DNA from 3 places in the Streptomyces sp. NPDC005551 genome. Region 2 is predicted to be linked to each of the others. Evidence: riboswitches for the same ligand, from Rfam matches in the RefSeq annotation. Region 2 holds a riboswitch; each other region holds the start of a gene.
The links. Region 2 has a riboswitch for cobalamin ahead of ACFYP4_RS01345 (HoxN/HupN/NixA family nickel/cobalt transporter). Riboswitches for the same ligand answer to the same signal wherever they lie in the genome.

Region 1: linked by a shared signal. The riboswitch ahead of ACFYP4_RS05040 (prenyltransferase/squalene oxidase repeat-containing protein) and the one ahead of ACFYP4_RS01345 (HoxN/HupN/NixA family nickel/cobalt transporter) in region 2 are both predicted to bind cobalamin.
Region 3: linked by a shared signal. The riboswitch ahead of ACFYP4_RS32170 (cobalamin biosynthesis protein) and the one ahead of ACFYP4_RS01345 (HoxN/HupN/NixA family nickel/cobalt transporter) in region 2 are both predicted to bind cobalamin.

What each region holds. Positions count from the first base shown of each region.
Region 1 is NZ_JBIAJE010000002.1:175,763-182,939, reverse strand. Features, by position in the region: gene ACFYP4_RS05050 (CbiQ family ECF transporter T component) at 1-174, opposite strand, end outside; gene ACFYP4_RS05045 (SCO2322 family protein) at 748-1,413, opposite strand; gene ACFYP4_RS05040 (prenyltransferase/squalene oxidase repeat-containing protein) at 1,410-2,657, opposite strand; cobalamin riboswitch at 2,765-2,898, opposite strand; gene ACFYP4_RS05035 (MBL fold metallo-hydrolase) at 2,962-3,987, opposite strand; gene ACFYP4_RS05030 (aldehyde dehydrogenase) at 4,187-5,644, shown strand; gene ACFYP4_RS05025 (ferredoxin) at 5,647-5,880, shown strand; gene ACFYP4_RS05020 (TetR family transcriptional regulator) at 5,970-6,647, opposite strand; gene ACFYP4_RS05015 (glycosyltransferase family 4 protein) at 6,928-7,177, shown strand, end outside.
Region 2 is NZ_JBIAJE010000001.1:348,251-355,427, forward strand. Features, by position in the region: gene ACFYP4_RS01325 (hypothetical protein) at 1-1, shown strand, start outside; gene ACFYP4_RS01330 (cryptochrome/photolyase family protein) at 192-1,703, shown strand; gene ACFYP4_RS01335 (Zn-ribbon domain-containing OB-fold protein) at 1,750-2,196, opposite strand; gene ACFYP4_RS01340 (TetR family transcriptional regulator) at 2,301-2,963, opposite strand; gene ACFYP4_RS01345 (HoxN/HupN/NixA family nickel/cobalt transporter) at 3,131-4,222, opposite strand; cobalamin riboswitch at 4,250-4,489, opposite strand; gene ACFYP4_RS01350 (metalloregulator ArsR/SmtB family transcription factor) at 4,569-4,928, shown strand; gene ACFYP4_RS01355 (cell division protein SepF) at 5,063-5,452, shown strand; gene ACFYP4_RS01360 (ATP-binding protein) at 6,031-7,177, shown strand, end outside.
Region 3 is NZ_JBIAJE010000015.1:63,528-70,704, reverse strand. Features, by position in the region: gene cobN (cobaltochelatase subunit CobN) at 1-2,687, opposite strand, end outside; gene ACFYP4_RS32175 (cobyric acid synthase) at 2,684-4,192, opposite strand; gene ACFYP4_RS32170 (cobalamin biosynthesis protein) at 4,189-5,142, opposite strand; cobalamin riboswitch at 5,251-5,394, opposite strand; gene ACFYP4_RS32165 (hypothetical protein) at 5,533-5,754, opposite strand; gene ACFYP4_RS32160 (inorganic phosphate transporter) at 5,767-7,020, opposite strand.

The sequences.
Region 1 (7,177 bases), on a different contig from region 2:
GCGGGCCCAGGGCGCGTCGGTGCGGCGGGCGGCCACGACATATCCGGCGACGCCGACGAGCAGGGCGAGGAGGAGCGGGTTGGTGGTGCGGGAGGCGGCGGTACCCAGGCCCAGGGCCCAGATCCACCAGGCGCCCGGGTGCAGGGCGTTGCCACGGTTGGCCTCCGCCGTCAGACGCCGGCGGAGCGCGCCCGGACCGGTGACCGGCTCCCGGGGAAGACCGCCCGGGACGCCCGCACCGCGCCCGCGCAGGCGACCGCCCCGGGAAGTCCGCCACGCCGGGTCGTCGTCCGGAGGGCCCGGGGTGCGGGCGTGTTCGGCCGGGGTCGACCGTCCCGAGGGGTGGTCGTCAGTGGCCCGGGCAGCCTGCCGTTCCGAGAGGCGGTTGTTCGCGGCCGGCATCGGCCGCTCCGCCTGGCGACCGTCCCGGCCCTTGGGACCCTGCCGTCCCGGGGTGCGGCCGTCCTCGGCCGGGGCCGACTGTCCCGGGGTGCGGCCGTCCTCGGCCGGGGCCGACTGTCCCGGGGAGCGGCCGTCCGCGCCTTGGGCAGCCTGCCGTTCCGGGGTGCGGCCGTGCGCGGCCGGAGCCGCCCCTTCGGCAGCGTGGCTGTCCTTGGCCGGAGTGGACCCGTCCGCGAGGCGGCTGCCCTCGGTCGGGGCCGGCCTGGCCGCGGGGCGGCCGGCCTTCCGTGGGGCGGGCGGAGCGGGACGGTCGTGCTCGTCCGTCGTCACAGGTTCCACCTCACGTCAGTGTCGGCGGCGCCGGGCCTGCCAGACCGCCGCCGCCCCCAGTGCCGCGACCGCCGCGAGCCCCGCGAGCAGCCCGACCGACGGGCCGGAGTCCCCGGAGCCGGACGCGGAGCCGGACTCCGACTCGGAGCGGGGACCGGCGGAGGCGCCCGGCTCGTCGGCCGCGACCTGTTCGCCGCAGCCGGCCCGCGGATAGCCCGCGATGGCGCACAGCAGCGCGTTGCTGTCGTAGCGCAGCGGCTTCGCCACGGCGGCGAGCGCCTCGGCCGTCGTCGCGTCGGGACGGACCCGCGCGCAGGCGGTACGCGGCCGCGGCGGCGTCTCACCGGACGGCGCGTCCGCGGCCGTACCGAAGTCGAGGACGAGAGCGATCCGCTTCGTGCCGTCCCGGGCGGGCGTGCCGGCGCAGATGGACCCGAAGTCCGTGTTCCCGCGCGGCTTCACCGCGCGCGAGGAGTCCTCGCTCACCGCGAACCGGAATCCCTGCACGGCACCGTCGGACGGCCGCGCCGTCGACGGCCCCTGGGTGGCGTACGCCCACGTCCCGCCGGTCAGGTCCCAGAACGACCAGTAGCGGTAGCCGGCGGCCCCGGCCTCGCCCGCCCCGCCGAGCACGAGGAGCAGCAGGGCGAGGACCGCGGCGACGCCGCCGCGCCGGGTCACGGCTGCCGCTTCCTGTTGCGGCCGCTGATCAGGAAGCCCACGCCGACGCCGGCGACGAGGCCCACGCCGACGATCCACCAGACGCCGATCCCGCCGTCCTCGTCGCTGTCCTTCTTCTTGTCGCCCTGGTCCGTGCCGGGACCGTCCGAGTGGCCGGAGGCCTGCGTCGCCGGACCGGTCGCGCCGAGCTGCCGGACCAGGTCCGCGCCGCCGAAGTCGCGCGGGTCGGTGCCGGTCGCGTGCGCCGCGAAGATCAGCTGCGCGTACGCGGCGGGCCCGGACTTCGCCGCCCAGGCGCCGGAGTTCTTCTCCAGCCAGGCGAGGGGCCCGTCCGTGTCGCCGGTGCGGCCCGCGGCGGCGAGCGCGACGACGGCGTCCGCGGTGTTGCCGTGGTCGGGCTGGTCCTTGGCGCCGGGCATCGCCGACTTCAGGTAGGGGGTGCCGTGCAGGACGCCGGCGAGGTGGGCCGCGCCGTTGCGGGCCGCGTCCCGGGGCGTGGGCTTCTCCGCGTCCGCGCAGGCCGAGCCGCCCGCCGCCTTGCCCGCCGGCGCCGCGAACCCCTTGCCGAGGGCGCCGAGCACACCGGCCGCGGTGGCGTCCTCGTTCGCCGCGAGCGCCCCCTTCTTGTCGGGCTGGTAGGCGAAGGCCCCGCCGCCGTCGTCGCCGCAGGGGACCGCCAGCTTCAGCAGGGCGTCGTACGGGGACCTGCCGCCCTTGGTGACGTCTGCGGGCCGGTCACCCGCGGCGGCGAGCGCGCCGATCACCACGGAGGTCGAGTTCGCGTCGCTGGCCCCGCCCGCGGCGAAGCCCCAGCCGCCGTCCTTGTTCTGCGCCGACTTCAGCCAGGCGAGGGCCTTGTCCGTCTCGGCGGCGTGGCCGCCGAGCGCGGCGAGCGCCTGCACCGCGGCGGCGGTGCTGTTCGTGTCCACCGTCGTCTTCGCGTCGCACTTCGCGGACGCGTCGGCGCGGTAGGGCGCGAAGGCGCCGCTCGCGCACTGCTGCCCGGTCAGCCAGTCGACGGCCTTGCGGGCGGGCTTCACGCCCGCGGTGTGCTGGGCGAGCAGCGCGAGCGACTGCCGCCAGACACCGTCGTAGGTGGGGTCGGTGGTGCCGTACAGCCCGGAGGGGAGCGCCCGCGAGGGCGATGGGGACGGGGACGAGTCGTCGGCGAGGGCGGCGGGTGCGGCCGCCGTACCGATCACGGCGGTGACGGCCAGTACCGCGGCGGTGCGGCGAACAGACATGACTCTCCCTGCGGGGAGCCGGGCGGCACCGGGCACACTGGAGTACCGGGTGGCTCCGGCTCCGTATCCCTCGACGGTGCCGGCCGGCGGCGGGCTGCCGCAGGCACGAGCCGGTCACGTCCCGCGCGAGGCGATCCGGCTCACCGTCCGGCGGACGGTTCACGGTTGCGGGTCAGCGCCGGAATTGCACCGGCTTCCCCCCGTACGGGTGTGATGACGACGCGCTCACTCTACCGGCCCGCGGTCCACGGCCCGAGGGCCGCCCGGTACGCCCCCGGCGGCGGGCGGGCGGCCCCCGTGCCGGTCACACGGCCCGGTACGTGACGGGATCGCTCCCCGGTACGGTCTCCGCCCGGCCCAGCTTCACCAGCCGGCGCACGTGGGCCTCGGCCTCGGAGACGGCGATGTTCCGCGAGGAGTACGGGATGCGCTCCCAGGGGCGGTTCCACTCCATGCGCTCGGCCAGCTGCCAGGCGGTGAGCGGGACGCGGAGCAGGCCGAGCAGCCCGGTGAGCCGTTCCTCGTGGTGGGCGAGCAGTGCCCGGACGCGTGCCGCCGCGTCCGTGAAGGCGTACTGGTGGGCGGGGAGCACCTCGGCGGCGCCGAGACGGCCGACGCGCTCCAGGGAGTCGCGGTAGTCGCCGAGCGGGTCGGTGACCGTGGCGTCGTCCGGATCCTCGTACAGGCCGATGTGCGGGGTGATCTCCGGCAGCAGGTGGTCGCCGGAGAACAGGCGCCCGCGGCCCGCGAGCCGTGCCGGATGGTCCTCCTCCAGGTGCAGGCAGACGTGGCCCGGCGTGTGGCCGGGCGTCCAGATCGCGCGCAGCCGGCGGCCCGGCAGGTCGAGGAGGTCGCCGGGGACGATCTCGCGGTCGGGGAGCGCGGGGGAGAGGCCGGGCAGCGCCCGGGGGCGGGCGGTGCGCAGCGGTGCCACGTGCGCCTCGGGGGCGCCGGCCGCCGCCAGCTTGTCCGCCATGTACGTGAACCACCGCTCGGGCCGGTACTCGCGCATCCGCCGGACGACGGAGGCGTCCGCCGCGTGCATCGCGATCCAGGCGCCCGACGCCTCCCGCACCGCCGCGGACAGGCCGTGGTGGTCGGGGTGGTGGTGGGTGACGACCACGCCGTGGATCTCGGCGACGGAGGTGCCGCAGCCGGTGAGCCCGGCGCTGAGGACGTCCAGGGACGCGGGGTCGTCCCAGCCGGTGTCGACGAGGACGGGCCCCCGGTCGGTGTCCACGACGTACACCAGCGTGTGGCCGAGGGGGTTGTCCGGGATGGGGACCCTGATCGACCGTACGCCCCCGCCGTGATCGGTCACCTGCGTCATGGGCTTCCCCCCGTCGCCGTGTCCCGGCCACTATAACTAGAACCGGTTCCAATGGTGGCCCAAGTCGACCGCATGCGCCGTTGGTTGGGCTTCGCGGTCGTGCGCGAGTGCGGGCTCCGTGGACTCGTCGGGCCGGAACTGGTATCAGTTCTCGTATCTGATGACTCGTCAGGAAGCGTCCTCCGGAGAGGCAGTCGCCATGACCGAGCTCGTGGAACACGGACAGCTGTTCATCGGCGGGGAGTTGACGGATCCCCTGGGCGAGGACGTCATCGAGGTGATCTCACCGCACACGGAGGAGGTCATCGGACGGGTGCCGCACGCCTCGGCGCGGGACGTCGACCGGGCCGTCGCCGCCGCGCGCCGGGCGTTCGACGAAGGACCCTGGCCGCGGATGACGCTCGGCGAGCGGATCGAGGTCGTCACCCGCATCAAGGACGGGATCGCGCTGCGTCACGAGGAGATCGCCCGGGTGATCTCCAGCGAGAACGGTTCCCCGTACTCCTGGAGCGTCCTCGCGCAGGCGCTCGGCGCGATGATGGTCTGGGACGCGGCGATCACCGTCGCCCGGGACTTCACGTACGAGGAGACGCGCGACGGCGTCCTCGGGAAGATCCTCGTCCGGCGTGAGCCGGTGGGTGTGGTCGCGGCCGTGGCGCCGTGGAACGTACCGCAGTTCGTGGCCGCTGCGAAGCTCGCCCCCGCCCTGCTGGCCGGCTGCACCGCCGTACTGAAACCGTCCCCCGAATCGCCCCTGGACGCGTATCTGCTCGGGGAGATCGCACGGGAGGCGGGCCTGCCCGAGGGGGTGCTGTCGATCCTCCCGGCGGACCGCGAGGTGAGCGAGTACCTGGTCGGGCATCCCGGCGTCGACAAGGTCTCCTTCACCGGCTCCGTCGCCGCCGGCCGGCGCGTCATGGAGGTCGCGTCGCGCCGTCTCACGCGCGTCACCCTGGAGTTGGGCGGCAAGTCGGCGGCGGTGGTGCTGCCGGACGCCGACCTCGGCACCACCGTGCCGGGCATCGTCTCGGCGGCCTGGATGAACAACGGCCAGGCGTGCGTGGCGCAGACCCGCATCCTCGTGCCGCGCTCCCGCTACGACGAGTTCGCGGACGCCTTCGCGGCGGCGGCGGGCGCGCTCGTGGTCGGCGACCCGCTGGACCCGGCGACGCAGGTGGGGCCGCTGGTCGCCCGGCGCCAGCAGCAGCGCAGCCTCGACTACATCCGCATCGGCCAGGAGGAGGGCGCCAAGATCCTCACCGGCGGCGGCCGTCCGCCGGGCCTGGAACGCGGCTGGTACGTGGAACCCACCCTCTTCGGCGACGTCGACAACTCCATGCGCGTCGCCCGCGAGGAGATCTTCGGACCGGTCATCTGCCTGCTCCCGTACGGCGACGAGGGCGAGGCGGTGAGGATCGCGAACGACTCGGAGTACGGACTGAGCGGCAGTGTCTGGACGGCCGACGTGGAGCGCGGCATCGACGTGGCCCGCCGGGTCCGCACCGGCACCTACTCCGTCAACACCTTCAGCCTCGACATGCTCGGCCCCTTCGGCGGCTACAAGAACTCCGGACTGGGCCGGGAGTTCGGCCCCGAGGGCTACGGCGAGTACCTGGAGCACAAGATGATCCACCTGCCCGCCGGCTGGGAGGCGTAGGAATGGGCGACCGCTGGCACGTCGAGGTCGACCGCTCCGTCTGCATCGGCTCGGCCCAGTGCACGTACCTCGCGCCGGACGCCTTCCGCCTCGACGCCGGCCGGCAGTCCCACCCCGCCGGCCCGGAGACCGACGCCGACGAGCGCACCCTGGAGGCGGCGGAGGGCTGCCCGGTCGAGGCGATCATGATCACCGTCGTGGGCTCAGGAGAGCCGGTGTTCCCACCCGAGGAATGACGCCACCGACGCCCGCGCGACACGCCCCGCCCCACGTGCGGAGGCACGGGACGGGGCGGCCGATGCGCGGGGCGGGAAGAGCGGCGCGGTCACACCGGGCCCGGCCCCCCGACCTCCGTGAGGTCGATCAGGCGGCAGACCGTCTCGATGTCGATCTTCACCTGGGCGATGGACGCGCGGCCCGACAGCCAGGTGATGAGGGCGGAGTGCCAGGTGTGCTCGATGACGCGGACCGCGGAGAGCTGCTCGGGCGTCGGGTCGTCCAGCCCCATCGCGTCCAGGATGATCACCGTCGTCTGGCGGGACACCTGGTCGACCTCAGGGCTGACGCTGCGGTCCGCGAAGGTCAGCGCCCGGACCATCGCGTCCGCGAGGTGCGGCTCCCGCTGGAGCGCCCGGAAGGCCCGCATCAGCGTCTCCGCGACGCGCTCGGCCGCGGTGTCCCCGCCCGGCGGCTTCTTGCGGAGGGTGCCGTGCATGTGCTCCAGCTGATCCTGCATCGTGGCGACCAGCAGGTGGACCTTGGACGGGAAGTAGCGGTACAGCGTGCCCAGCGCGACCTGCGAGGACTCCGCGACCTCGCGCATCTGCACCGCGTCGAAACCGCCCCGGCTGGCCAGCTGGGCGCTCGCGTGCAGGATGCGCCGGCGGCGCGCCTCCTGCCGCTCCGTGAGCGGGGGCGAGGCGGGCTGCGCGGCGGCGCGCGGGTTCGCGGGCCGCGCGAGGTCCCGCGCGGTGGTGGCAGCCGCCTTGGCTTCCGCAGGCATAAGTCCCGTTCCGTGACATTCAGCGAGGGGGAGCGAGGAGTCAGCATGGCAGGGCACCGGACATTCCCCAAGCGTTCGGCCCTGCCCCAAGAGGGCGGCGGCCTGCGCGAGTCGGCCGACCGGGCCGGTTCGCCGTGGCGTGAATCACCTGATCCACCGCTCACGCCGGTCCTACCTGCCGGTAGATTCAATGCTCCTTGAACGATCAAGTCTGAAACTTGTTCTAGATTAGCGTCCCGGCGTAATCTCGCGGGACAGTGCAGGCAGAAGGGGGCCGGGAGTGACCGCTGAGGCCATGGAGGCGGGTCCCCAGGAGGACCCTGCCGCCGACGGCGGCCGAGCCCTGCGCATCGCGCTCCTCACGTACAAGGGGAACCCGTTCTGCGGCGGCCAGGGCGTGTACGTGCGGCACCTCTCGCGGGAGCTCGCCCGGCTCGGCCACCGCGTCGAGGTCATCGGCTCGCAGCCCTACCCCGTGCTCGACGAGGGCGAGGACCTGCGCGGGCTCTCCCTCACCGAGCTGCCCAGCC
Region 2 (7,177 bases):
ACGCATCAGCTGGGGTACGTGGCGATCGCCGGGCCACCGCTGCTCCCCCCGGTGTCACCTGCCAGGCCATCCGAAGAGGAACGGCGTGTGCCGCGTCCCGTCCGTGACCGCCTGCGCTTTGATCTGCGGACAGGCCCGCCGCCTCGCACGGCGTGCCGGCCCGGCAACGGATCGTCCACGGAGCGCTCGCCATGACGGAAGAAGAGTCCGGCACCCCCCACTGGCTGTTCGGCGACCATCTCGGCCCCCACTTCGCCGATCCGGCGCGGGGCGGGCCCGACCGGGACGCGCCCCTGGTGATGATCGAGTCCAGAGGTGTCTTCCGGCGGCGCCGCTTCCACCGCGCCAAGGCGCACCTGATCCTCTCGGCGATGCGCCATCGCGCCGCGGAACTCGGCGACCGCGTGCGGTACGTCAGGGCGGACACCTATCGCCAGGGCCTGCGCGAGGCGGTGGGGGACGGCTCGGTGACCGTGCACCACCCCACGTCCCACGCGGCCCTCACCTTCGTACGCGCGCTGCCCTCGGTACGCGTCCTGCCGGCCCGCGGCTTTCTCGTGGCGCACGAGGAGTTCAGGCTCTGGGCGGACGGCCGCGGCACGAAACACCTCCGCCAGGAGGACTTCTACCGATGGGTCCGTCAGACACACGATCTGCTGATGGAGGGCGACCGGCCCGTCGGCGGCCGCTGGAACCTGGACCATGACAACCGGCAGCCCCCGCCGCGCGGCCGCACCGGCCTGGGCGTTCCGGCGCCCTATCGGCCCCGGGAGGACGACATCGACGCCGAGGTGCGGTCCGATCTCGACCGCTGGTCGCGCGACGGGGACGTCGAGTTCGTCGGCGAGGACGGACCCCGCAGATTCCCCGCCACGCGCCGGGAAGCCCTCGCCGCGCTGCGCCGCTTCGTCCAGCACCGGCTGGCCACGTTCGGCGCGTACGAGGACGCGATCCTCGCCGGGGACCCGACGATGAGCCACAGCCTGCTCTCGTCCTCGCTCAACCTCGGGCTGCTGGACCCCGCGGAATGCGTCGGACAGGCGGAGGCGCGCTGGCGGTCGGGCGCCGTGCCGCTCAACAGCGCCGAGGGCTTCGTGCGGCAGATCGCCGGCTGGCGCGAGTTCGTCTGGCACGTCTACTGGTACTTCGGCGACCGGTACCGCGAGGGCAACGCCCTCGGCCACCACGAGCCCCTGCCCGGCTGGTTCACGGAGCTGTCCCCGGACGCGACCGACGCGAACTGCCTCACGCACGTCCTCCGGCAGGTCGGAGCGACCGGCTGGACGCACCACATCCCGCGCCTGATGATCCTGGGCAGTCATGCCCTGCAGCGGGGCTGGGACCCGCGGGCCGTCACCGACTGGTTCCACCGGAGCTTCGTCGACGGCTACGACTGGGTGATGGTCCCGAACGTCATCGGCATGTCGCAGTACGCGGACGGGGGCCGCATGACCACCAAGCCCTACACGTCCGGCGGAGCGTACATCGACCGCATGAGCGACTTCTGCGGACCCTGCCGGTACACACCGTCCGTCCGGGTCGGTGCGGACGCCTGCCCCTTCACCGCCGGGTACTGGAACCTCCTGCACCGCCACCGGGACCGCTTCGAACACAACGCGCGGATGACGCAGGCGGTGCGCGGCCTCGACCGCCTGCGCGACCTCGAAGAACTGCTGGAGCAGGAGCGGGGCCGTCGGGACTGAGACCGGCTCCCGGGCACGGTGACGCCGTCGGTCGCGCGGCCGGACGTCAGTCGCGCGGGCCGTAGAAGTCGTCGCAGAGTTCGAAGACGGGCTCGCCGCGGACCGGGTCCTCGGCGACCGTGAGGCGGACGCGGCCGCCCGGGCGGATCGCGATGAACGGGCCCTTCACGCGGCCGCGGACGGTGAAGCCCTCCGCCATCTCGATGAGGGACACGTTGCGCGCGGCGGGGGTGTTGCGGCGGACCACGGTCGTGCGGCGCACGATGCCCGCGCCCCGGCTGTGTTCGGTGTGCAGGTCGCTCGACGCGCAGACCGGACACAGCAGCCGGTGGAACATGGTGGTCCCGCACCAGCGGCACCGCTGGAAGGCGAGACGTTCCTCGCTCCGCGCGGCCCACACGGGGGCGCCGCTCTCCGCGGGGGCGGTGGCCTCGTTCTGGGGCGCATCGGCGTCCAGCACGTCCGCCGCGATCCCGATTCCCGGGTGGAACACGATGTCATCTCCCTGCGCTCGGCCGGAATCTGATGTGCTCGGATCGCCGTGCACGAGCGACAGGTTATGGCACTCAGTGCCAGTCGTAAAGGCACTCCGTACCCTCAATCCGTCCAGGCCGACTCGATCTCCTGGACCACCCGCCACATCGGGACCCCGCGCCGAGCCACGACGACCACCACGTCCCGGCCCTCCCGGCGGGTGCCCGGGTCGTCCGCGCCGAAGGTGCGCCGCACATGGCGCAGCGCCCGGTCCACCCGGGCGCCGGCGTCCCCCTCGCCGTCCGCCCGCAACCAGGACCGCAGCGCGTTGTTGTGGGCCGCGACCACCGCGGCCGCGATCACGTCGGCCTCCAGGGTTCCGTCGCGCCGCCCCGCGAAGCGGGTGCGCAGATGGTCCGCGAGGGCACGTTCGTAGCGCCAGACCACGGACAGCTCGTACGCGCGCAGTCCGGGCACCCGCCGGGTGAGCCGGTAGCGCTGCACGGAGAACGTCGGGTTCTCGGCGTACATCCGCAGCACGAGCCGGGCCGCGTCGCAGACCTGCTCGACCGGGTCCGCCGGGCCGGAGCCGGAGTTCAGGAACTCGGTCATCTCGGCGAGGCAGCGCTCGTGGTCCGGGAAGACCACGTCCTCCTTCGACGGGAAGTACCGGAAGAACGACCGCCGTCCCACCCCGGCCAGCGTCACGATGTCGTCGACCGTGGTCTGCTCGTAGCCGCGTTCGAGGAACAGCCGGAACGCCGCCGCGACCAGCGCGTCGCGCATCGGGGGTTTCGGGGCGCCCGTCCCGGCCGACGGGCTCCGGCGGGGAGTCTCACTCATGCGGGGAAACTAGCATCGGCGATCACATATGACACTCAGTGCCGCCCCTGGAGGGGACTGAGTGTCATATCGGTGGGCGTCCCCGGCGGGCTCGGCCCTCGTCCCCGGCGTCAGCCGCCGTCGGCGGGGCGCACCGCCCACCGCTGCTCGACCCTGGCCAGCCGCCAGTAGGCGAGCGCGGCGGCCCACACGACCACGAACAGACCGACGATGATGAAGCCCACGTTGTCGAGGTCGAGCCCGGCGATCCAGCCCGTGACCGCGTCCCGCAGGTCGAGCCGGTCGTGCAGGACGCCGACCAGTTCGATCGTGCCGATCAGGAACGCCACCGCGATCGACAGGCCGGTGATGGTGAGGTTGTAGAACACCTTGCGCACGGGGTTCGAGAAGGCCCACTGGTAGGCGAAGTTCATGAACGTGCCGTCGAGCGTGTCGAACAGGCTCATGCCCGCGGCGAACAGCAGCGGCAGGCACAGGATCGCGTACCAGGGCAGCCCCGCCGCGGCGCCGCTGCCCGCCATCACCATCAGCGTGACCTCCGTCGCGGTGTCGAAGCCGAGGCCGAAGAGGAAGCCCAGCGGGAACATCTGCCCCGGGCGGCTGATGGACTTGGTGAACCGGCCGAGGATCCGGTTCATGAATCCCCGTGAGTCCAGGTGTCCTTCGAGTTCCTTCTCGTCGTACGTCCCGGCCCGCATCGCGCGAAAGACCCGCAGGATGCCCATGAGGGCCACGAGGTTGAGCGCGGCGATGAGGTAGAGGAACACGCCCGAGACGGTCGTACCCATGACGCCGAGCACCTGGTGCGTGCTCGACCCCTCGTTCATGATCCGGCCGGCCACCTGGGTGCCGCCCGCGATGAGCGCCGCGAGCAGGACCACCACGCTGGAGTGGCCGAGCGCGAACCAGAACCCCACCGACACCGGCCGCTTGCCGTCGGCCATCAGCTTGCGCGTCGTGTTGTCGATGGCCGCTATGTGGTCGGCGTCGAAGGCGTGCCGCATGCCGAGCGTGTACGCGGTGACGCCGAGGCCGATGCCGAACGCCTTCGAACCGACCTCGTAGTGCGCCGGCACGACCAGCAGGAAGAGCACGCCGAACGCGACGACGTGCAGGGCGGCGATCACCGCCAGCAGGCCGGCGGTACGGACGGTGTCCTCGCGTCGCCATTGGAAGGCGGCGGGCCCGGTGGGCAGGGTCATGCGGTCACGCTCCAGCACCTCGTGGATCACTTCGTGAGATGCCGTGGCCGGTCTCCTGGCTCGCGGGTACCTCCCGCACGAGCCGAAGCCGGGCGTGGCGGAGGGTCGACGCGCCCGCCCCTGCCTTCCCGGCCGTCCGGCCAGTGGCGCCGCCCTGGAGCGGCACGGGACGGGAACTCCCCGATCACAGTGGCGAGGGCCGCTCCGGACTGAGCCCCTGAAAGGCTGTCACCGGTCTTCCCGAACACCACGGCCCGCCAACCTTAGGTGCCGCCCGTCAACCGCTGCAAGCCTGCACGGTTGCGCAGGTATCGAAGATCACAGTGCCGCCTGGAAGAATGCCGTCATGCATCTCGTCCCCGCCGACCGTGCCGACCGGCGCACCATCGACGGCCACCGGGTCTGCGACGCCGTCGCCGCCATCGGCGAGCCCGCGGCCGTACGCGCCTGGGCCGACCGCTTCTCGCTGCTCGCCGACCCCGGCAGGCTGGCGCTCCTGCTGGCGCTGCACCGGGCCGGGCCCCTGGCGGTGTCCGACCTGGCGATCGCGACCGGCATGAACGACCCCGCCGTCTCGCAGGCCTTGCGCCTGCTGCGGACGGCCGAGGTCGTCGTCGGCGAGCGGGAGGGACGCGTCGTGCGCTACCGCCTGATCGACGGGCCGGTTGCCGCGCTGCTGGCGCACTGCGGTACGGGTATCGCCTGATTCCGGACGTGTTTCCGCGAGCCGTACCGCAAGGAGAGCTGTCGCGGACCGTGTCGCTGTTCGGCCGAACGGGTGACCATGGGTAAGAATTGCCTGGTGCAGACAACCATGGCGAGCCAGGGCGGGGATGGCCAGTGAACAGCCACGACGTCACCGATGAACAGTGGGAAGGGCTCGCCCAGGTCGTTCCGTTGCGCGGCCGGGACGCGTGGCCGTCGGCCGTCGGCCACCGGTCGGTACCCGAAGCCCCGACCGAGGCGCGGCGCCGCTTCGTGGTCCTGCGGGTCAACGTGTTCGCGGACGCCCGTGAGGTCGCCGAAACGCTGATGGGCGGCACCCCCGTGCTCCTCGACCTGACGGGCGCGGAGACCGATGTCGCCAAGCGGGTACTGGACTTCAGCACGGGTGTGGTCTTCGGCCTGGCGAGCGGGATGCACCGGGTCGACCGGAACGTGTTCCTGCTGACGCCGCCCGGTACCGAGGTGCAGGGGCTGATGGAGAGCGCGGGGGTCCCCGGGCTGTGACCGGGGGGTGACGTCCCCGGGGTGGCCGGCGCCCCCGGGGGTCGCCATCAACGGGCGTGATCCCTCGAACGAAGGAAGACCGCCCGGCCGGAACGGTTCGCCTGGCGGCGGAGTCCTACCGTCCGGATATGACCGCGTCACCTGTGCCGCCGATGCCGGCCCCGTCACCCTTGCCGCCCTTGCCGCCCTTACAGTCCCCGCCGTCCGGGCCGTCCGCTGAGCACCGGACGTCCGCCGGACACAGCACGGATGCCGGACACCGCACGTCCGGCGGACACCCCACGGATGTCGGGGAACACCCGGAAGCCGGGGTGCGCCCGGGTGTTGGGGTCCGCCCGGAGGCCGGGGCGCGTCCGGACACCCGGGCGCGTCCGGAAGCCAGGGTGCTTCCGGGCGTCGGGGCCGGCCCGGATACCGGGGTTCGCTCGGAGGCCCGGGTCCGCCCGGACACCGGCGCGCGCCCAGGCACCGGCGTATGTCCGGACCGGCCCTCCGGCACGGAACCGGACGCGTGGGAGCGTGCTGCCGAGCCTGCGAGGCGGGAGCGGGTCCCCGAACCGCGTGCCGCGGCCCCCGGGATCCTCGCAGCGCCCCCGGCGGCGCCGGATGTTCCCGAGACGGCACCGGCCGCACCGAGCACCCCGCACACGCGGCCGGACCGGCCGAGCATCACCCGCCTACGGCTCTCCGCCTTCGCCGGACACCGCGGCGCCGCCTTCGCGCTCGGGCCGCTCACGCTCTTCGCGGGCCCCAGCGGCAGCGGCAAGTCCACGGCGCTGCGGGCGTACGAGGCACTGGCGCGGCTCGGCGGCGGGGCCGAACTGGGCGAGGTGTTCCCGGACCCGGCGGCCTGCGTTCCCGAAGGGGCCCGCCCGGACGCCCAGCGGCGGCGCGGTTTCCGTATCGGCTGTACGGCGGACGGTCCCGAGGGCCCCGTCCGGCTCGACCTCGCCGTACAGGCCGAACCCGAACTGCGCATCGTCGGCGAACGGCTGACGGCGGGCGGCCTCGTCCTGCTGGAGACGGCGCTGCGGGATCCGAGCCGCTCCGTCGTCCAGGCGGCCTGGCACACGGCGGGCGCGTCCCCGGTCACCCGGGGCCCGCTCCCCGACGACCGCCTCGGTACCGCGCTGCTGCCCCTGCGGGTCGCGGGCAAGACCGACGGCCAGCGCCAAGTGCTCGCCGCCGCCGAGCAGATGGTGATCGCCCTGCGCTCCGTCTTCGCCTGCGACCCGCAACCCCCGTCCATGCGCGCCCCCGTGCCGGCCGGCGGCGGGCGCCTGCTGCGCGGCTGTGACAACGTCGCCGACGTGCTCTGGCGGACCAGGACGGAGTGCGCACGGCGCCACGGGCTGCTGGTGGCCGCGGTCCGGGCCGGCTGCGCGGGCCCGGTCGCCGAGCTGCTCGCCGAGCCGCTGCCCGGCGGCGGGGTCCGCGGCCTGCTCGACCGGGGCGACGGCCGCCGCACGCACCTGGGACTGCTGGGGGACGGCGAGTTGAGGTATCTCGCGCTGGCCCTGGTGCTGCTCACCGGACCCGGGGTGCTGGAGGTGGACACCGCCGGCGAGGTCCCGGCGGCGCTGCAGACGCTGACGGTGCTGGCCGACGGCTTCGACCGTTCGCTCGATCCCCGGCAGGCCGGGGAACTCCTGCGCCTCGCGGCGCGGATGTGCGAGAGGGGACACATCCGGCTGGTGGGGGCCGTGAGCGACGCGTCGGGGGCCG
Region 3 (7,177 bases), on a different contig from region 2:
TCCCACACCGGACGGCAGCCGAGCAGCGCGAGGATCTCCGCGATGTCGTCGCCCTGCGTGCGCATCGCCGACGTGCCCCAGACGGTGAGGCCGACGGACGTCGGGTACTCGCCGTTGTCCTGGAGGTAGCGCGCCACGAGCGAGTCGGCGAGCGCCTGCCCGACCTCCCAGGACAGCCGGGACGGGATCGCCTTGGGGTCGACGGAGTAGAAGTTGCGGCCGGTCGGCAGGACGTTCACCAGGCCGCGGGTCGGCGAGCCCGACGGGCCCGCCGGGACGTAACCGCCGCGCAGCGCCTTGAGGATGTGCGTGATCTCGTCCGTCGTACGGGCCAGTCGCGGCACCACCTCGCGGCAGGCGAACTCCACCACCGCGACCGCCTCGGGCAGGTCGGCGCCGAGGACCTCGCGCACGAGAGCGGCGCTCCCGGACGTCTCCCAGCCGCGTTCCTCCATGCCCTCGGCGATCCGGCGGCACAGCTGCTCCAGCAGGTCGACGGCGTCGGCGCCGGTCCGCGCGGGCCCCTGGACGAGGTCCGTGAGCTCCGCCGGCACCTTCACCGGCGCACCCGGCTCGGCCAGCAGCTCCTTCTCCGACAGTCCGAAATGGTCCGCGAGGGACGCCCGCAGACCCGGCAGGGCGTTGGCCTGGCCGCCCCACACCTGCGAGGCGCGGAGCACGGCCAGCACGAGGTTGACCCGCGCCTCGTCCTGAGGCCCGCCGCCGAGGACGTGCAGCCCGTCGCGGATCTGCACGTCCTTGATCTCGCACAGATAGCCGTCGATGTGCATCACGAACTCGTCGAACGTCTCGTCGTCCGGCTGTTCGTCGACGTGCAGGTCGTGGTGCAGCTCGGCCGCCTTGACCAGCGTCCAGATCTGCGCGCGCACCGCGGGCGCCTTGGTCGGGTCCAGGTCCGACACCAGGGCGTACTCGTCGAGGAGCTGCTCCAGCTTGGCGAGGTCGCCGTAGGTGTCGGCACGCGCCATCGGCGGCACCAGGTGGTCGACGACCGTGGCGTGCCCGCGGCGCTTGGCCTGGGTGCCCTCGCCGGGGTCGTTGACGATGAACGGGTAGACCAGGGGGAGTTCGCCGAGTACGGCGTCGGGGGCGCAGCCGCCGCTGAGCCCGAGCCCCTTGCCGGGCAGCCACTCCATCGTGCCGTGCTTGCCCATGTGCACGACCGCGTCGGCGCCGAACGAGTTCTCCAGCCAGCGGTAGGCCGCCATGTAGTGGTGCGACGGCGGCATGTCGGGGTCGTGGTAGATCGCGATCGGGTTCTCGCCGAAGCCGCGCGGCGGCTGGATCATCACGACGACGTTCCCGAACTGCAGGCAGGCCAGCACGATGTCGTCGCCGTCGACGTACAGCGAGCCGGGCGGCTCGCCCCACGCCTCCAGCATGCCGTCGCGCAGCCCCGGATCGAGCGTGTCGAACCACGCCCGGTAGTCGGCGAGCGGCACCCGTGCGGGCGCGGACGCCAGCTGTTCCTCGGTGAGCCACTCGACGTCGTGGCCGCCGGCCGCGATGAGCCGGTGGATCAACTCGTCGCCGTTGTCCGGGTATTCCGTCAGGGCGTACCCCGCGTCCCGCAGCGCGTCGAGGACACGGACGGCGGAGGCGGGGGTGTCGAGCCCGACCGCGTTGCCGACCCGGGAGTGCTTGGTCGGGTAGGCGGTGAAGACCAGCGCGAGCTTCTTCTCCGCGTTCGGCTTGTGCTTCAGCAGGGCGTGGCGCACGGCGATCCCGGCGACCCGCGCGGCCCGCTCGGGGTCGGCGACGTACACCGGGACGTCGTCGGGGCCCTGCTCCTTGAAGGAGAACGGCACGGTGATGAGGCGCCCGTCGAACTCCGGGATCGCGACCTGCATCGCCGCGTCCATGGGGGAGAGAGCCGCGTCCGACTCGTCCCAGGCGGCGTGCGAGGAGGTGAGGCAGAGCCCTTGCAGGACGGGGATGTCGAGGTCGGCGAGCGCCCCGATGTCCCAGGCCTCCTCGTCCCCGCCGGCCGAGGCCTCGGAGGCGTGCGTGCCGCCCGCCGCGAGCACGGTGGCGACCAGGGCGTCGGCCTTCCCCAGGATCTCGTACAGCCCGGGGTCCGCGTCGCGCAGCGAACCGCAGAACACCGGGAGGGCGTTGGCGCCGCGTGCCTCGATGGCGTCGCACAGTGTGTCGACGAAGGCCGTGTTGCCGGACAGCTCGTGGGCCCGGTAGAAGAGCACGCCGACGGTCGGGCGGCCCTCGGCCAGGTCCCGCTCGCCGTGCACACCGAACTCGGCCGTCTTCCTCGGCTCCTCGAAGCCCTTGCCGGTGAGCAGCACGGTGTCGGAGAGGAACCGCGCGAGTTCCGCCAGGTTCTCCGGGCCGCCCTCGACGAGGTAGCGCAGCGCCTCCGCCACGACACCGGCGGGCACGGACGACTCCGCCATCAACTCCGCGTCGGGGACCGCCTCCCCGCCGAGCAGCACGGTCGGCACGCCCGACGCCCTGAGCGCGGCGAGCCCGTCCTCCCAGGCCCGCTTGCCGCCCAGCAGGCGTACGACGGCGACGTCCGCGCCCGCGACGAGCGCGGGCAGTTCCCCGGCGACGTCGACGCGGTTCGGGTTGCCGATCCGGTACGCGGCGCCGGAGGCCCGGGCCGCCAGCAGATCCGTGTCGGCGGTCGACAACAACAACACTGTGCTCATGCGGGTGCTCCTGGTGGGATGAAAGGCAGTCCTGTCGGAGCGCCCGACTCGATGAGCCGCCACAGCGCGTCCGTGTCCGCGTGTTCCTCGATCAGATCGCCGAGCAGGTCCAGTTGCTCCTCGCGCAGCGTGGCGAACGACGTGCCGGCGGCCGGCACGAAGCGGCGGCCCGCGGCGGCCGCCACCTCCCGCAGGAAGGCGCGCCGGAACCCGTCCGACTCCAGCGAGCCGTGCCAGTGCGTGCCCCAGACGGCGCCGACCCGGCAGCCGTCCAGGAAGGGTTCGCCGCCGGTGACCTCGGCGACCCCGTGGTGGATCTCGTAGCCCTCGACGTGCTCGCCGAGCGCCTCGCCCACGGGCCGCGTAAGGGTCTTCTCCCGCGCGAACCGCACGCGCACGGGCAGCAGTCCGAGCCCGTCGACGTGCCCCGCCCGCGACTCGACGTCGTCCTCGATGTGCTCGCCGAGGGCCTGGAAGCCGCCGCAGATCCCGAGCACCGGACGCCCCTCGGCGGCCCGCCGGGCGATCGCGTCCGCGAGGCCGCGCTCCCGCAGCCACTGAAGGGCCCGCACCGTCCCCCGGGTGCCCGGTACGACGACGAGGTCGGCGTCGGCCAGTTCCTCCGCCCGGTCCACGAACCGCACCACGACGCCCGGTTCCGCGGCGAGGGCGTCGACGTCCGTGAAGTTGGACATCAGCGGGACCGCGCAGACCGCGACCCGCAGCACGTCCTCGCCGACGGGCGGCGCCACGACGGACTCCCGAACGGTCCCGCGCAGCGAAACCCTCAGTCCGTCCTCCTCGTCGATGCCGAGTCCGTGCCGGAAAGGCAGGACGCCGTACGAGGGCCGGCCGGTGAGACCGCGCAGCATGTCGAGCCCCGGCTCCAGCAGGGAGACGTCCCCGCGGAACTTGTTGACCAGGAAGCCTGCGACGAGTTCCTGGTCCTCGGGCGACAGCAGGGCCACCGTCCCGAAGAAGGAGGCGAACACGCCCCCGCGGTCGATGTCCCCGACCACGAGGACGGGCAGCCGCGCGTTCCGGGCGATGCCCATGTTCACGATGTCGGTACGGCGCAGGTTGATCTCGGCAGGACTGCCTGCCCCTTCACAGATCACCGCGTCATACGTGCCCCGCAATTGGGCCAGGCAGTCCAGCACGGTCCCGAGCAGTGCCTCCTGGCGGCCCCCGTGGTAGCCGCGCGCACTCATCTCGCCCACCGGCTTCCCCATGAGCACGACCTGGCTGCTGCGGTCGCTCCCCGGCTTGAGCAGCACCGGGTTCATCAGCGCGGTCGGCTCCACACGGGCGGCCTGTGCCTGCATGGCCTGCGCCCGCCCGATCTCCGCCCCCTCGCGCGTGACGAACGAGTTGAGGGACATGTTCTGCGCCTTGAAGGGCGCCACCTTCACGCCTTGGCGCACCAGCCACCGGCAGATCCCGGCGGTCACGACGCTCTTGCCGGCGTCGGAGGTGGTGCCGGCGATCAGCAGTCCGCCGCTCATCGGGTACGCCCCTTCGTGAGTCCCTGCGCGAGCAGCCGCCCGGCGACGCACACGCCCAGCGCGAGCCGGCTCACCCGCCGGGACAGCCGTACGGCCCGCTCGATGTCGTGGACGGCCACGGCCCGCCCGTCGCCGTTCAGCACGGGCCGGTGCTCGACCCGTCCCCCGTACGAGAGGGTCCCGCCCAGCCGTACGCCCAGGGCTCCCGCGAAGGAGGCCTCCACGGGACCGGCGTTGGGGCTGGGGTGCCTGGCGGCGTCGGCACGCCAGGCGCGTACGGCAGCGCGCGGATCGCCGCCCGCGACGGCCGCGAGTACGGCGGTCAGCCGGGCCCCCGGCCAGCCGGCGACGTCGTCGAGCCGCGCGGAGGCCCACCCGTAGCGGCGGTACCTGGCGGACCTGTGCCCGACCATCGCGTCCAGCGTGTTCACGGCCCGGAAGGCGACGAGCCCGGGCACACCGCCGACGGCGCCCCAGACCAGGGCACCCACGACGGCGTCGGAGGTGTTCTCCGCGACGGACTCGACCACGGCCCGGGCGATCCCGTCGGCGTCCAGCGCCTGCGGATCCCGCCCGCACAGGTGGGGCAGCCGCTCGCGGGCGGCGTCGACGTCCCCGGCGGCCAGCGCGCCGCCGACGGTCCTGGCCTCCCGGCCGAGGGAGGTGCCCCCGACGACGGCCCAGGTGGCGGCGGCGGTCAGCGCGACGGAGGCGGCGGGGGAGGTGCGCACACGGCGGCTCGCGAAGGCCGCGAGAACGGTGGCGCCGCCGGCGCAGACCGCGGTGTGCAGCGCGCCCCATCCGCGGTGGTCGCGCCACAGCACCCGTTCCACGGCGCCCGCGGCCCGCCCGAACGCGGCGACCGGGTGCCCGCGGCGGGGGTCGCCGAGGAGCAGGTCGCCGAGGAGGCCGGCGGTGGCGCCGTACGCGAAGACGCGATCGGCACGCACGGGCTCAGCCCGCCGTGGGGTGCGGCAGCACCCTCGTACTCGTCGTCAGGACCCGCAACGGGCAGCCGCGCATGGCGATATGTCCTCACTCAGGGTGTCCGCGCCCTGGTTCGAAGAGACCGGCGGTGAGAGTTCCTGGCTCCCGGGGGCGTTCTTCCCCGGTGACAGTGGCGGGACCGCGCCGGATTCGCACCGGCTTCCTCTCCTGCCGCCGTAGTTGGCTCCGGCAGTCCACCACGGGGTCAGAACAGCCGTCAACTTGCTGTTGACCTGCGAAGGGAGAGTGTGCGAAGCCCCACACGCAGGTGGGGTGCGGGACGGTGTTCCGTCCCGCACCCCACGTGAAGTGATGCCGTGTTGTTCGGTTTTTGTCGGGTATCGGCCCGGTCGTCAGGCGACGATCAGGTAGATGCCGTACGCCACGGCCGCCGCGCACGCGGCGAAGCAGGCGTACGCGCCGGTCACCGCGAGGGCGGCGGAACCGCCCCGGGTGGCCCCGGACTCGCGCTTGGAGAGGCCGACGATGCCGAGGGTGAAGAGGCCGACGAGGGCCACGGTGACCACGAGGCTGGCTCCGAAGACGGAGCCGAGGGCTGCCCAGTCGATGTTCATGCTGTTCGTTCCTTAGACCGTGGCCGGGCGGGTGGGCTCGGTGGGGGCGCCGGCGTCCGGGGCCGGGATGGTGGCCGTCAGGCCGAGGTCGGCCGTGGCGACCGGGCCGGCCGGCGGCGGGGTGACCGCGGCGATCGCGGCGGTCACGACGCCCGCGGGCTCGTCCTGACCGTCGTTGACGTTGGCCATGGTGACCGGCTGGCGGCGCGAGAGCGTCCAGATGACTCCGGCGCCGGCCACGAGCAGCGCGCCCGTGGTGACGATGCCCCAGGTGCCCTGCTGGGTGAGGAACTCGGCACCGGCGCCGACGAGTCCGGCGGCCGGCAGGGTCAGGCCCCACGCGATGAACATGCGGCTCGCGGTCGACCAGCGGACGACCCCGCCCTTGCGGCCGAGGCCCGAGCCCATGACGGCGCCGGAGCAGGACTGCGTGGTGGAGAGCGAGAAGCCCAGGTGCGAGGAGGCGAGGATGACCGTGGCGGCGCTGGTCTGGGCGGCGAAGCCCTGCGGCGGCGCGAGGTCGGTGAGGCCCTTGCCCATGGTGCGGATGATGCGCCAGCCGCCCAGGTAGGTACCGAGCGCGATGGCCATGCCGGCCGACACGATGACCCAGGTGGGAGGGTTGGAGCCCGGCGCGAGGACACCGCCGGTGACCAGGGCGAGGGTGATGATGCCCATGGTCTTCTGCGCGTCGTTCGTGCCGTGGGCCAGCGAGACCAGGCCCGCGGAGGCGATCTGGCCCGCGCGGTACCCCTTGGCGGTCGCCTTCTCGTCGGCGCGCCGCCCGATCCGGTACGTCAGGCGCGTGGCCAGCATCGCGGCGAGTCCGGCGACGACCGGTGCGGCGACCGCGGGGATGAGCACCTTGGTGACGACGGTCGAGCCGTTCACCGACGACCAGCCGGCCGACATCACCGCGGCGCCGATGAGGCCGCCGAAGAGTGCGTGGGAGGAGCTGGAGGGCAGACCCAGGAGCCAGGTCAGCAGATTCCACAGGATGGCGCCGACGAGAGCCGCGAAGATGACCTCCGTACGGATGCCCTCCTCGTTGATGATGCCGCCGGAGATGGTCTTGGCGACCTCCACGGAGAGGAAGGCGCCGACGAGGTTCAGCGCGGCGGACATCGCCACCGCCGTCTTGGGCTTCAGAGCGCCGGTCGAGATGGTCGTCGCCATCGCGTTGGCAGTGTCGTGGAAACCGTTCGTGAAATCGAACACGAGAGCGGTGACGATCACGATCCCGAGGAGAAGCGTGATGTGTTCCATTTACCCAGGCTTCTGTTGGACGTCAGTGGCAATGGGAACGTAGGCAACCTGGGTGAACGGAAGATGAACTGGGGCGGGCAAAGCGGTGTCCCGATCGGCGTGGCGTCCCTCCGCTTGTGTGGAATTGGCACCCGAGGCGTCCCGCGGCAGGCGGAAT